Regions from separate parts of the Brevibacterium oceani genome, predicted to be linked through region 2. Evidence: predicted binding sites of a transcription regulator. Region 2 holds the regulator's gene; the other holds the start of a gene.
The links. The regulator LexA, encoded in region 2, represses DNA repair genes until DNA is damaged. The targets are predictions, from matches to a motif close to TCGAACANNTGTTCGA.

Region 1 (7,271 bases), 340 kb from region 2:
GCCGAGGCGGTGCGCCGAATCCTCGACGCGATCGAGACCAAGGCCCAGGTATGAGCCACGACGCCGACCCGACGGCACAGGACCAATCCGGCGGCAGCCTCGGCGAGGGGATCCCCTTCCCCGAATCGGCCGCCGGGTTCCCCGGCGAACCCGACGGCTTCCAGCGTCTGTGGGCCCCGCACCGGATGGTCTATATCGACGGTCAGGACAAGCCGAAGGACGACGGCGAGAAGGAATGCCCCTTCTGCACCGCACCGTCGAAGAGCGACGAAGACGGCCTCATCGTCGCGCGCGGTGAGACCGTGTACGCCGTCCTCAACCTCTACCCGTACAACCCGGGCCACCTGCTCATCTGCCCCTACCGTCACGTCGCGGACTACACAGACCTGAGCGAGGACGAAACGATCGAACTCGCTCACTTCACGCAGAAGGCGATGCACGTCATCCGCGCCGTGTCCGGACCTCACGGGTTCAACCTGGGAATGAACCAGGGACCCGTCGCGGGCGCCGGCATCGCCGCCCACCTGCACCAGCACGTCGTCCCACGCTGGGGCGGAGACTCGAACTTCCTGCCCGTGATCGCCCAGACCAAGGCCCTGCCGCAAGTGCACGCCGATGTGCAGGCACGCCTGTCGAAAGAATGGAATCGATGAATCCCGAAGACCTCGACACCCTCGCCGAGTACTCGACCCCCGTGCTGCGCGGCGATGAGGCCGTCATCACGATCCGCCGTCCCGACCTCGAGTCGAACACCTACCTGTCCCAACTGTTCGCACTCACCGAGACCAGCTCCCGCCGGCTCACCCACGCGTGGAACGACTCTGCCCCACAGGTGGGGCAGAACTGGTCGGGATACCTCGGCGCCGAGAAGAAGGCAGCCCCTCAGCTCTTTGCCGGCCCCACCCTGGAGTCGGCGCACCAGATCACCGACAACCACCTCGGCGTGTCCGAATTCGCCCTCGACGACACCGGGAGCCGTGCCCTCTACACCGCACGGGTGGCCGAGCCCGGTCGCTACGGCTCCGATGACGACGTCCCCGCCGCCGAGGAGGCTCCGCGGCGGATCTCGTCCTCGAAATACCTCGCCAACGGGCTCGGCTACACCGGCGACCGTCCCTCCCGGGCGTTCCTCGTCGACCTCGCCGAACCCGGGCTGGGGAAGGCCGGACTGCGCGGCGCCGCCGAGGTGCCGCTGTCGACCCTGCTGACGACCCCTGAGTCCGATGTGCACGACCCGCAGTTCTCCCCGGGCGGACACTGGGCGAGCGTGATCGCCGCGGTCGAACCCGATCACGGGCGGCCCGATCTGCGCAGCACCGTGTGGCTGCTCGGCCTCGAGGAGTCACGCCCGCTCGACCTGCCGCCGATGGACGTGAGCCTGCACGTGTGGATCGACGAGGACACCGTGCTGCTGCTCGGCAACGCCCTGACCCGGGACGAACTCGACTTCGTCGGGCAGATGCCCGGACTCTTCGTCCATGACCTTCACACCGGATCGACGAGGCGGCTGACCGATCCCGAGACCGTGGCCCTGGCCCCGATCCGTCCGCAGATCAACGGGGGAGAGGCGATCGTCGTCGTCGACTCCGACGGAGCCTCCCGCCTCGTGCGCATCGACCTCGGAGCCGCGGGTCTCGGGCTCGACGAACTGACCTTCCTCAGCGACGACACGACCGTTATCACCGGCTTCGACGTTGCTGGCTTCGAGACGGCCGACGACGCCGGCACAGGCGCGGGCACCCTCGTCTTCACCGGGTCCACCCCGGAATCCCCGGCAGTGCTCGGACGCCTCGACCTCAGCACCACCTCGGCGGTGGATCTCCCCGTCATCGACCTGCAGCATCCCGCGCCGGCGAACTCCGTGCTTCCCGAAGTGCTGCGAGTGCCCGGCGAAGGCGGCACGATCACCGGCTGGCTGGCGAAGCCGCAGGGTGAGGGACCGTTCCCGGTCATCCTCAACATCCACGGCGGACCCTTCGCGCAGTACACCCACTCCTGGTTCGACGAGACTCAGGTGCTCACCTCGGCCGGATACGCGGTCGTGTATTCGAACCCGCGCGGTTCGGGCGGTCGCACCCGCAGTTGGGGGACCGCCGTCCAAGGCGACATGGCGGCGCCGGCCATGTCCGACGTCCTCGCCGTGCTCGACCACGCGCTGGCGGCGAATCCGGACCTCGACGCCGATCGCCTCGGCATCCAGGGCGGATCCTACGGCGGCTACCTCACCGCGATGACCATCGCTGCCGATCACCGCTTCCGCGCCGCGATCGTCGAACGCGGATACCTCGACCCGGACAGCTTCGTGGGCACCTCGGACATCGGACGCTTCTTCACCGAGGAATACACGACCCGCAGCCGAGCGGCGATCGAACGGCAGTCACCTCTGGCTCATGCGGACAAGGTGGGAACTCCGACGCTGGTGATGCACTCGGAACTCGACCTGCGCTGTCCTTTCGAACAGGCCCAGCAGTACTATGCGGCTCTGCAGCGCGCCGGCGTGGAGACCGAGATGCTCGTCTTCCCCGGAGAGAACCACGAACTCTCCCGGTCAGGACAGCCGCGCCATCGCCGGCAGCGCTTCGAAGCGATCCTCGACTGGTGGGACCGACATCTGGCCGGTGCTGAGACCGGCCCGGGCGATGCCGCTGCGGGGCAGGCCGCCGCGGGTGAGAGCGATGCCGCCGGTGTCGCCGGTGCCGCACCCGCCGACTGAACCCATGAACTCCCGCAGCGCCGCCGTGGCGATCCACCGACTCCGTCGTGAGTCTGCGTCCGAGAGTGTATCTCCGTCCGAGAGCCTTCCCGACTTGGAGGGAAGACCCCGATGCCGATATCGTTCTCTGGGCCCACTTCGGGCTCTTGCCGAAAACCCCCAGCATCACTATTCTGCAAACACTTGCCTCCCCTCGCCGTCGACCACTGGAGAACCATGAAACCTCGTAAAGCCTCACGGGTCGTATTACTCAATGAGCGCGACGAGGTTCTCCTGATTCGAGCCCAGGATCTGCTCACGCCCAGCCACCAGTGGTGGATGACCTGCGGCGGCGGTTCCGAACTCGGCGAATCCGCCGCACAGACCGCCGCACGCGAACTCGCCGAAGAGACCGGGATCGAATGCGAACCCCACGAACTCATCGGCCCCCTGGCCACGCGCGACGAAGTCTTCGAATTCACCGAGAAGAAGCTGCGGCAGCTCGAGACCTACTTCGCCTTCCGCACGACCGAGGACATCGAACTCGAGGACGCGGTGTGGACGGACATCGAGAAGCGCAGCCTCCTCGAATTCCGCTGGTGGACACGTGAGGACCTGATGTCGACGACGGAGACGATCTACCCGAAGAACCTGCTCGGCCTGATCGATCTGGCCACGACGGGCTCCGTGCCCGAAGTTCCGCTGGTCATCGACTGAGCGCCCATGGTCCCCGGCAGCCGCCGGTGACGATGGGCAGGGAGCAGAGCGCCTCTGCGAGCATATAGACTTGAGAGGCTGAACTACAGGAAGGAACACCAGTGTCAGGTCATTCCAAATGGGCAACGACTAAACACAAGAAAGCTGCCATCGATGCCAAGCGCGGCAAACTCTTCGCCAAGCTGATCAAGAACATCGAGGTTGCCGCTCGCAACGGTGGACCTGATCCCGACGGCAACCCGACGCTCTTCGACGCGATCCAGAAGGCGAAGAAGAACTCGGTTCCCGCCGACAACATCACCCGCGCGGTCAAGCGCGGCGGCGGACTCGACGGCTCGGCAGTCAACTACGAGACGATCATGTACGAAGGCTACGCCCAGGGCGGCGTGGCACTGCTCATCGAATGCCTCACGGACAACCGCAACCGTGCGGCCTCCGAAGTGCGTGTGGCCGTGACCCGCAACGGCGGCTCGATGGCCGACCCCGGATCGGTGACGTACAACTTCAACCGCAAGGGCGTCATCACCGTCAATGCGGAGGAGACCGACGAAGAGGCCGTGCTGCTGGCGACGATGGATGCCGGCGCCGAAGAGGTCAAGGAATCGGGCGACAAGTTCGAAATCATCTGTGAGGCCACCGACCTCGTTGACGTTCGTACGGCCCTCGTCGACGCCGGAATCGACTACGACTCGGCCGAGGCCTCGTTCGTCCCCGAACTCGAGGTCAGCCTCGACGCGGCGACCGCGCAGAAGGTCTTCAACCTCATCGACGCACTCGAAGACAGCGACGAGGTCCAGAACGTGTACTCGAACGCCGACGTCAGCGACGAGGTCCTCGCCGAACTCGATGCCTGATGCGCATCCTCGGCGTTGACCCCGGCCTGACCCGCTGCGGGCTGGGTGTCATCGACACCCTGCCCGCGCGGAAGGCGAGAATGGTCGCCGTCGACGTCCTGCGGACACCGTCCGCGGACTCCGTCGACCTCCGCCTCGGCGCCATCGCCGAGGCGTTCGACACCTGGCTGGACGAGTACCGTCCGGACATGGTCGCGATCGAGCGGGTCTTCGCCCGCAACGACGTCTCGACGATCATGGGCACCGCCCAGGTCTCCGGGCTGACGATGGGACTGGCCGCCCGCCGCGGACTGCCCGTGGCCATGCACACTCCCTCCGAGGTCAAGGCTTCGATCACCGGCTCCGGTCGAGCCGACAAGAAGCAGGTGACGACGATGGTCACGCGGATCCTCGGACTCGAGGCACCGCCGAAGCCCGCCGACGCCGCCGATGCCCTGGCGATCGCCATCTGCCATTCCTGGAGAGGGGCGCTGTCGGCCCAATCCACCCCGGGGCAGAACAAGGATCTCACCCAGCGCAAGTCCGCCGGTCGGGAAGGATCGGGGCTGACGAAGGCCCAGCAGCAGTGGGCCGAGGCGATGCGCCGAGCAAAATAGCCGCACGCCTCGACGCCGGCGTGCGGGCGTGCCGCACCCGGCGGGACACACGGCTCCTGCTAGGGTGTATTCGTACACGTGTTCCCACTCGAAAGGCAGTTCGTGATCAGTTTCCTCAGCGGTACGGTGCATCGGATCGCAGCTGACCACCTCGTCGTCCTCACCTACGGCGTCGGCCGCAAGGTCCACGTCACCCCGGACACCCTCACGCACACCCGCCACGGAGCGGAGATCGAACTCGTCACCAGCCTCGTGGTGCGGGAGGACTCGCTGACCCTCTACGGATTCGCCACCGAGGATGAGAACCACACCTTCGAGGTCCTTCTGTCCATCTCCGGAATCGGCCCCCGACTCGCGATGGCCATCCTGTCCGTGATGGGCCCCGACGAACTCTCCGCGGCGATCGCCTCACAGGATGCGAACGCCCTGACCAAGGTGCCGGGCATCGGGAAGAAGGGCGCCTCGCGGATCATTCTCGAACTCGAGAACAAGCTGCCGAAGCTCTCCGCCTCCGCGCCCGGACCGCCCCTGTCCTTCGGCGGCGAGAACCAGCAGGTCGTCGACGCGCTCGTCGGGCTCGGCTGGAAGGAAGCACAGGCCGAGGAGGTCGTGGCCGAGGTCGTCAAGGAGACCGGAGCCGAGGCCGGCACCTCCGTCATCCTCAAGGCCGCGCTCAAGGTCCTGGGTGCGCGCAAATGACATCCGGATCCGAGCACGCAGGCCGCTTCGACGCCGAGTCCTATGAGATGGACTTCGGCGACCAGGGGATGACCGGGGCCGAACGCGGCCGGCTCGTCTCCGGGCGCGCCGAGACCGCTGAACGCGACGCCGAGGCGGCCCTGCGCCCGAAGGGCCTGGCCGACTTCATCGGCCAGCCGCAGGTGCGCGAACAGCTCTCCCTCGTCCTCGACGCCGCGAAGGCCAGGCAGAAGGCCCCCGACCACGTTCTGCTCTCCGGACCTCCCGGACTCGGCAAGACCACTCTGGCGATGATCATCGCCCACGAGATGAACTCGAGCCTGCGCGTGACCTCCGGTCCGGCCGTGCAGCACGCCGGAGACCTCGCGGCGATCCTCTCCTCCCTCGAGGAGGGTGAAGTCCTCTTCATCGATGAGATCCACCGGATGGCTCGAGCCGCCGAGGAGATGCTCTACGTGGCGATGGAGGACTTCCGCGTCGATGTCATCGTCGGCAAGGGCCCCGGTGCCACCGCGATCCCGCTCGACCTGCCGCAGTTCACCCTCGTCGGGGCCACCACCCGATCCGGTCTGCTGCCGGCACCGCTGCGCGATCGCTTCGGCTTCACCGCACTGCTCGACTTCTACTCGAGTGCCGATCTGCTCACCGTGCTCCACCGTTCGGCGCGGATGCTCGGCATCGATGCCGAGCCTGCCGGGCTCAAAGAGATCTCCACCCGCTCCCGCGGCACCCCGCGCATCGCCAACCGGCTGCTCCGCCGAGTCCGCGACTGGGCCCAGGTGCGCGGCACCGGCGTCATCGATCTCGACGCTGCCCTCAACGCGCTGGAGGTCTACGAAGTCGACGGGCTCGGCCTCGACCGCCTCGACCGCTCGGTCCTGCATGTGCTGTGCAAGCGCTTCGGCGGGGGACCGGTGGGTTTGGGGACCCTTGCGGTCTCCGTCGGCGAAGAGGCCGACACCGTCGAAACCGTCTCAGAGCCGTACCTCGTGCGGGAGGGGCTCATCAGCCGCACCCCACGGGGGCGAGTGGCCACTGCGGCTGCCTGGAAGCACCTGGAAATGCAGATCCCAGCAAACTATGAGTACTGAACCCGGCAATTGAGTTCGCCATGGGCAGTGAGGACGCACTAAGCTGGATCACTGGTTCATTCCTATGAAAGGCTGATATCTGTGGATTTGCTGATCCCTCTTGCGCTTGCCGCGCTGCTGATCTTTTTCCTGTTCAATTCTCGGCGTAAGCAGAAAGCGCGTGCGGAGCAGATCAAATCGGGCCTCGTGCCCGGCGCTACCGTGATGACGACCTTCGGTGTCTTCGGAACGGTCCTCTCGATCGATGAGGAGAACAACCAGGTGACCATCGAATCAGGTCCCGGCACGGTTCTGCGCGTCCACCGTCAGGCCATCGGCCAGATCGACAACCCCGAGGCAGCGACCGCCGTCGACGCGCCCGCAGCCGACGCCCCAGCCGCTGACGCTTCTGCCGCCGATGCCGAGGGTGCCGCAGCGGAGACCGATGGCGAGAAGCCCGCCATCACCGATGCCGAACTCGACGCCATGAACGCTCGCAAGCGTGCCGAGAAGGACTCCGACATCGATTCCGAGAGCACAGACGTGGCCGAATCGAGCGACACGATCGCAGGGGCGGATGACACAGCAGTCGAGCCGGCCGACGCAGACTCCGACGTCGAGGCTTCTGTCTCCGACGAGTCCG
Region 2 (7,271 bases):
CGATCGCCGCCCACCACTGGGCAGGAGAGAAGTCACCGCTGCAGTGGCGAGTCGACGTCCCCGGCGGCCAGCTGCGCATCGAGATCGATCCGAACCCCGAAGGCACCAGCGGCCGCGTCAGCCTCGCCGGACCCGCCGTCCTCGTCGCCAGCGGCACGATCAGCTGAGATCAGTCGCGGTTGACGGTGAGCACGCGGAAGCCCTTCGATGACCCCGTTCGTGTGACCTCGAACCCGTCGCCCAGCATCCCTGCGATCCACTTCTGCAGGGAATCGGCGCCGAGATTCTTCGACACCACCAGATCCGCGCGACCGTCCGGCGCCAAGCGCGGCAACCACGTCTCGAGCAGTTCGTGCAGCGCCTCCTTGCCGATGCGGATCGGGGGATTGGACCGGATCGCGGCGAACTGCAGATCAGCGGGGATCTCATCGGCGGTGACGGTGCGGATCGAATCGAGACCCAACCTGCGGGCATTGGCCGCGGTCGTCTCAAGTGACCGGGAATTGACGTCGAGTGCCCACACCCGCACGTCCACCTCGGCGTCGGTGGCCTGCAGTCCCGTATGCAACGCGATCGGCCCCCAACCGCAGCCGAGGTCGAGCACATCCCCGGCCGGAGGCTCGGGCAGATGCCGCAGCAGCACGGCCGTGCCGAGGTCGAGGCGCGTGGGTGAGAAGGTGCCTGATACGGTTTCGACGGTGACATCATGGCCGCCCAGATCGAGGCTCAACTGCCGGGTCTTGGCCTCGCTGCTCGGCGATTCGGTGAAATAGTGCTCTGACACCACTTCAGTCTAGACGGCTGTGGGAGAATTGATAGACACCGTCTCTGGTGCACAGCACCACCGCCGGTGCGAAGAATGACGACCCCCGCACGCTTTGTCACGTGCGGGCGGTACACGAACAAAGGAATGAATGACGTCTGAAGACAAGGAGCGTCGCGACGCGATGCTCGACCGTGTGCTCTCCCGCAGCGCCCAGGCGCTGAGCGATCATGACACCACCCACGAGGACGACCAGTTCGACCTCGCCGAACGTGCCGCACTCACCCGTGTGGCCGGACTCTCCACCGAGCTCGAAGATGTCACCGAGGTCGAATACCGTCAGATCAGGCTCGAGCGCGTCGTGCTCGCCGGAATCTGGAACACCACTCAGGCCGAGGCCGAGAACTCGATTCGTGAGCTCGCAGCTTTGGCCGAGACCGCCGGCTCCGAGGTCCTCGACGCGCTCATCCAACGCCGTGACAAGCCGGACCCCGGCACCTACCTCGGCAAGGGCAAGGCCGCGGAACTCGCCGAGATCGTCGCCGCCGTCGGTGCCGACACCGTGATCATCGACTCCGAACTCGCCCCCAGCCAGCGGCGCGGACTCGAGGACGTCATCAAGATCAAGGTCGTCGACCGTGTGGCCCTCATCCTCGACATCTTCGCCCAGCACGCGAAGTCCCGTGAGGGCAAGGCCCAGGTCGAACTCGCCCAACTCGAATACCTCCTGCCCCGCCTGCGCGGCTGGGGCGAATCGCTGTCCCGTCAGGCCGGCGGCCGTGTCGCCGGCGGTGCCGGAATCGGCTCCCGCGGACCCGGTGAGACGAAGATCGAGCTCGATCGCCGCCGCATCCGCACCCGTATGTCGAAGCTGCGCCGTGAGATCGCGAACATGGCCCCATCGCGGGAGACGAAGCGGAAGAACCGCGCGCGGAACCATGTGCCCTCCGTCGCGATCGTCGGGTACACGAACGCCGGCAAGTCCTCCCTGCTCAATCGCCTCACCGACGCCGAGGTGATGGTGCAGAACGCCCTGTTCGCGACCCTCGATCCGACCGTGAGACAGGCCCGGACCGCCGACGGCATCACCTTCACCTACACCGACACCGTCGGCTTCGTCCGCAACCTGCCCCACCAGCTCGTCGAAGCCTTCCGCTCGACCCTGGAGGAGGCCGCCGGCTCGGATCTCCTCCTCCACGTCGTCGACGCCTCCCACCCGGATCCGCACGGACAGATCCAGGCCGTGCGCGACGTCCTCAAGGACGTCGAGACCGAAGAGATCCCCGAGCTGCTCGTGTTCAACAAGTCCGACCTCGCCGAGGAGGCTGTGATCACCGGTCTGCGCGCGGAATATCCGCAGGCGCAGTTCGTCTCCGCGGTCGCGGAGAACGGAATCGACGGACTCGTCGAAGCCATCGAGGAGCGCCTGCCCGCCCCCGACATCGACATCACCGTGCTCATTCCATATGAGCGCGGGGACCTCGTGTCGAAGATCTACGCTCTCGGCACCGTCGAACACGAAGAACACGGCGCGGAGGGCACGAGCCTGCAGGCGAAGGTCCCGGCCGAAATCGTCGACGAGCTGCGTGAATTCCAGCGTCCGGACCTGGTCATCGATCAGTGACGGTCGAAGAGCTCCTCGAGTCGGCTGTCGGGGCGATCGGCGGTTCGACACGCACCGGTCAGCAGGAGATGGCCCAAGCGGTCGCCTCGGCGGTGGACAAGGGAATCCACCTTCTCGTCCAGGCCGGCACGGGCACGGGAAAGTCCCTGGCCTACCTCGTCCCCGCGGCCGAATACGTCACCCGCACCGGCGGCAAGGTCGTCGTGTCCACGGCGACCCTGGCGTTGCAGACGCAGATCATCCACCGCGACCTGCCGCGACTGTTCAAGGCCGTGAAGAAGGATCTCGATCCGCTGCCACGGGCCGCTCTGCTCAAGGGGCGCCGGAACTATGTGTGCAAGCACAAGCTCTCCGGCGGCTACCCGGACGAGGGCGAGGGAATGCTCTTCGACCTCGGTGCCGACGCCGAGGCGGGGCGCAAACCCTCCGAACGATCGGGCCTGGGGGAGGAGATCCAACGGATCCGCACCTGGGAGAAGACCACCGACACCGGTGACCGCGACGACCTCCTGCCCGGCGTCAGCGACCGTGCCTGGTCACAGGTGTCCGTCAACGCCTTCGACTGCCTCGGCGCGAACTGCCCGCTGGTGACCGAATGCTTCGCCGAGATCGCCCGCAACAAGGCCGCCGAGGCCGACATCGTCGTGACCAACCACGCCCTGCTCGCCATCGACGCCTTCGGTGAGTCGAACGTGCTGCCCGACCACGACGTCATCATCATCGACGAGGCGCACGAACTCAAGGACCGGGTGACGAACGCCCTGTCGGGTCAGATCAACACGAGCATGCTCTCGGCCGCTACCTCCTCGGTCCGCAAACACACCACGGTCCAGGACGGCGTCGTGTCCCTGCTCGACTCCGCGGCGGCGGCACTCGAACGCGCTCAGTCCTCGGTGCCCGAGGGGCTCATCCTGCACATGAGCGAGGCGCTCGGACTGGCACTGGCACAGATCCGCGACTCCGCACGTCAGATCATCAACGACATCGGCGGGAAGACCGAAGAGGCCGACGCCGGACGGCAGATGGCCAAGGCCCGCTGCCAGGAGATCTTCGAACTCGCCGAACGCTTCTGCGATCCGGGCAAGAACGACGTCATCTGGCTCTCACGGTCGACGTTCAGAGAGAAGGAGACGACGAACCTCGTCGTCGCACCCCTGAGCGTGGCCGGAACCATGCGCAACGGCATCTTCGAGGAATCCACGGTCGTGGCCACCTCGGCGACCCTGTCCCTGGGCGGGAACTTCGACGCGGTCGCAGCCTCGCTGGGACTCTTCGGCCCCGATGCGCCGAAATGGGACAGCCTCGATGTCGGCTCGCCCTTCGACTACGGCAAGCAGGGCATCCTCTACGTCGCCTCCCACCTGCCCAAACCCGGTCGCAGCGGGCTGAGCGAGGAGACGCTGACCGAGCTCGAAGAACTCGTCAGGGCTTCGAACGGCGGAGCTCTCGGCCTGTTCTCCTCCCGTGCCGCGGCGAACGCGGCAGCCGAGCACCTGCGGAACAAGTTCGACTTCCCGATTCTGCTCCAGGGCGATGACGGTCTGCCCGCACTCGTCTCCCAGTTCACTGCTGACGACCAGACGTGCCTGTTCGGCACGATGTCGCTGTGGCAGGGCGTCGATGTGCCGGGTCGGACGAACCGACTCGTCATCATCGACCGGCTGCCGTTCCCCCGCCCCGATGACCCGCTCATGCAGGCGCGGGCAAGGGACGCCGATCAGCATGGGGTCAACGGCTTCATGGCCGTGTCCGCGACCCATGCCGCCCTGCGACTGGCCCAAGGTGCCGGTAGGCTCATCCGCTCGACCGGTGACAGGGGAGTCGTCGCCGTCCTCGACTCACGGCTGCGCTCGGCACGCTATGCCGGGTTCCTCGTCAACTCGATGCCGCCGATGTGGCCGACGACGAACGCGCAGCTCGTGCGCACGAGCCTGAGCCGCCTCGCCGAGGCTGAGTCAGAGTAGCCCGCCGACGCTGAGCCGGAATAGCACGAACGCCCGCGACCGAGTGGTCGCGGGCGTTCGATTCAGCGGCGGGAGTGGCTCTCGCCGGAGGGCGGGTCAGAGGCGGCGGATGACCGCGACGACGAGGCCCATGATCTGGGCGTAGGTGCCGTCGATGGGTTCGTAGTTCTCGTTCTGCGGCATCAGCCACTGCTGACCGGCCTTGCGCTTGAGCGTCTTCACCGTCGCCTCGCCGTCGAGGAGGGCAGCGACGATCTGACCGTTGTCCGCGGTGTGCTGCTTGCGCACGACCACCCAGTCGTCGTGGCAGATGGCCGCCTCGATCATCGAATCGCCGACGACCTTGAGCAGGAACATCTCGCCCGAGCCGACGACCTGGGTCGGCAGAGAGAAGACATCGTCGACCTCCTGTTCGGCGAGGATCGGACCGCCCGCGGCGATGCGACCGACGACCGGGACCTGCACCGTGTTGTTCGACAGCTCCTCGAACTTCGCGCGCTCCGCCTCCTCCTCTTCGAAGGGGTTGACCACCTCGATGGCACGCGGGCGCTTCGGATCGCGACGGACGTAGCCGAGGCGTTCGAGCTGTGAGAGCTGGTGGGCGACGCTCGAGAGCGAGGCGAGTCCGGCGGCCTTGCCGATCTCACGCATGCTCGGCGGGTAGCCGTTGGCGACGACAGCGCGTTCGATGGTCTCGAGCACGAGACGCTGCCTGGGGGAGAGGCGGAAATCGCCCTCACCGGTCGAACCCTCGGGGATCCGCACCACTTCGTCATCGCTGCGGGCGGCAGCGATCTCGCTGGCGACATCCTCGTTGCGAGGCCTGCCTCTGCCTCGTTTGTTCTGAACCATTGCTCGTTCCCCTTCGTTCTATTCCCTGCCGATGAACACCGTGTTCTCCGCTGCGGAGAATCTCGTGTCAGTGCCGACTGAGATGGTTCTGACAGATCAATCAACAACGCTGGTTCCCTCTCATTGTCGCATAGATGTTCGAGTCGGACTGGACATTTGTTCGATTGGCATGTTGAATAGAACAGACGTTCTACCGATTACTGGTGGAATCGTACGGATGAAAGAGGTAATGCGATGTCTGCACAGAACACAGGACTGCGCCTGACCACTCGTGGACGTCAGGCGGTGCGCCTGCTCAGAACTCTGCTCATTGCTCTCGTCGTCATCGGCGGAGCACTCTTCCTGGCAACTCAGTCGTTCTCGGCCGCCGCTGTGGCCGAGACGGAATCCGAGAGCGTCGGCATCGCCGCCGACTCGGTCGTCGTCGGCGACGGCGAATCGCTGTGGACCGTGGCGGCGAACCTCGGCATCGACCGCGACACCCGTGATGTCGTGTCCGACATCATCGAGATCAACCATCTCTCGACCCCGACCGTCCACCCCGGACAGACCCTCGACGTTCCCGTCAGCTGAGGCCGTACCCGGCCTCGGCCCGGCGGGCGCCGGACCGGGCCATATCGGGTCGGCGTCGGACGTGTATCCGTCTGCCCTGGGTCAGGCAGGCCCGAGGTCGGCAGTTACGGACTGAGCCTGGCAGGTTCGCCATCTCGGCGTCTCGCGGCCCGACCCGCCGCGTGGTCGAACGGTGTCTCTCGGTAGACTGATCGCGTGGGAAACATCGAATCTCTGCCAGTGCGTTCGGACCTCGTCGGACTCAAGCCGTACGGGGCGCCGCACCTCGACGTGCCGGTCCAGCTCAACGTCAACGAGAACGCCTATCCGCTGCCCGAAATCGTCGTCGACAGCATGCGCTCCGCAGTCGAGGACCACTATGCCGGTCTCAACCGGTATCCCGACCGCGAGTTCACCGCGCTGCGCGAACACCTCGTGACCTACCTCGACGGCGTCAACGACCGTGCCGGCGACACGGTCGAACTCACCCCCGACATGATCTGGGCCGCCAACGGCTCGAACGAAGTCCTCAGCCACATCGTCCAGGCCTTCGGCGGACCGGGTCGCACCGTGCTCGGCTTTACCCCGTCGTATTCGATGCACCCGCTCATCACCACGGGGACCGGGGCCACCTGGCAGGACTCGGCGCGCAAGGGCGACTTCACCCTCGACGCGGACTCTGTCGCCGCCGAGGTCGCACGCGTCGATCCCGACATCGTCTTCCTCTGCACCCCGAACAACCCGACCGGCACTTCGATCGGCCTCGACGTCATCGAAGCCGCCTACGACAACTGCTCGGGCATCGTCATCGTCGATGAGGCGTATGCGGAGTTCTCCCGACCCGCGAAGTCATCGGCAATGACCCTGCTGGCAGGCCATCCGCGCCTCGTCGTCTCCCGCACCATGAGCAAGGCCTTCGCCTGCGCGGGTCTGCGACTGGGCTACGCGATCGCCGCCCCCGAACTCATCGACGTCCTCCGCCTCGTCCGCCTGCCGTATCACCTCTCCGAGATCACGCAGGTCCTCGCGTGCACCGCACTCGAACACGCCGAGGTGCTGCTGGGCAACGTCGACCGACTCATCGACTCCCGCAACCGGATGTCCGCCCACCTCGCCGAGGTGGGATTCCGCGTCCATGACAGCGATTCGAACTTCGTCCTCTTCGGCAACATCTCCTCCCCGGCCGAGCTGTGGCAGAAGCTGCTCGACCGCGGAGTGCTCATCCGTGACATCGGCATCGACGGACACGCCCGCGTCAATGCCGGCACCGAGGAAGAGACCGAGGCGTTCCTGCGCACGATCGACGACATCCTCGCCGAGGACCCGAGCATTCTCTTACAGCAGCCGGATTCCGCGACCGCCGCCTCGGCGACAACGTCGACCCCAACGACCGCCCCAAACCCGGCGACCCCGACCCCGTCATCAGCCGCCCCGACGAAAGGCACTCCATGAGGCAGGCCCAGAACTCGCGCACGACCTCCGAATCCACGGTGTCCGTGTCCGTCGACCTCGACGG

Region 1: a site for LexA is predicted at 4,930-4,945, ahead of ruvA (Holliday junction branch migration protein RuvA). Genes of this name have one in related genera too.

The regions. Positions count from the first base shown of each region.
Region 1 covers NZ_CP072846.1:2,320,532-2,327,802, reverse strand. Annotated here, with positions in the region: gene thrS (threonine--tRNA ligase) at 1-54, shown strand, start outside; gene J9314_RS10360 (HIT family protein) at 51-653, shown strand; gene J9314_RS10355 (S9 family peptidase) at 650-2,713, shown strand; gene J9314_RS10350 (NUDIX hydrolase) at 2,930-3,409, shown strand; gene J9314_RS10345 (YebC/PmpR family DNA-binding transcriptional regulator) at 3,511-4,263, shown strand; gene ruvC (crossover junction endodeoxyribonuclease RuvC) at 4,263-4,859, shown strand; gene ruvA (Holliday junction branch migration protein RuvA) at 4,962-5,558, shown strand; gene ruvB (Holliday junction branch migration DNA helicase RuvB) at 5,606-6,649, shown strand; gene J9314_RS10325 (preprotein translocase subunit YajC) at 6,731-7,271, shown strand, end outside.
Region 2 covers NZ_CP072846.1:2,660,198-2,667,468, reverse strand. Annotated here, with positions in the region: gene dapF (diaminopimelate epimerase) at 1-167, shown strand, start outside; gene J9314_RS11850 (class I SAM-dependent methyltransferase) at 170-784, opposite strand; gene hflX (GTPase HflX) at 915-2,387, shown strand; gene J9314_RS11840 (ATP-dependent DNA helicase) at 2,384-4,351, shown strand; gene lexA (transcriptional repressor LexA) at 4,448-5,203, opposite strand; gene J9314_RS11830 (LysM peptidoglycan-binding domain-containing protein) at 5,438-5,776, shown strand; gene J9314_RS11825 (histidinol-phosphate transaminase) at 5,972-7,207, shown strand; gene hisB (imidazoleglycerol-phosphate dehydratase HisB) at 7,204-7,271, shown strand, end outside.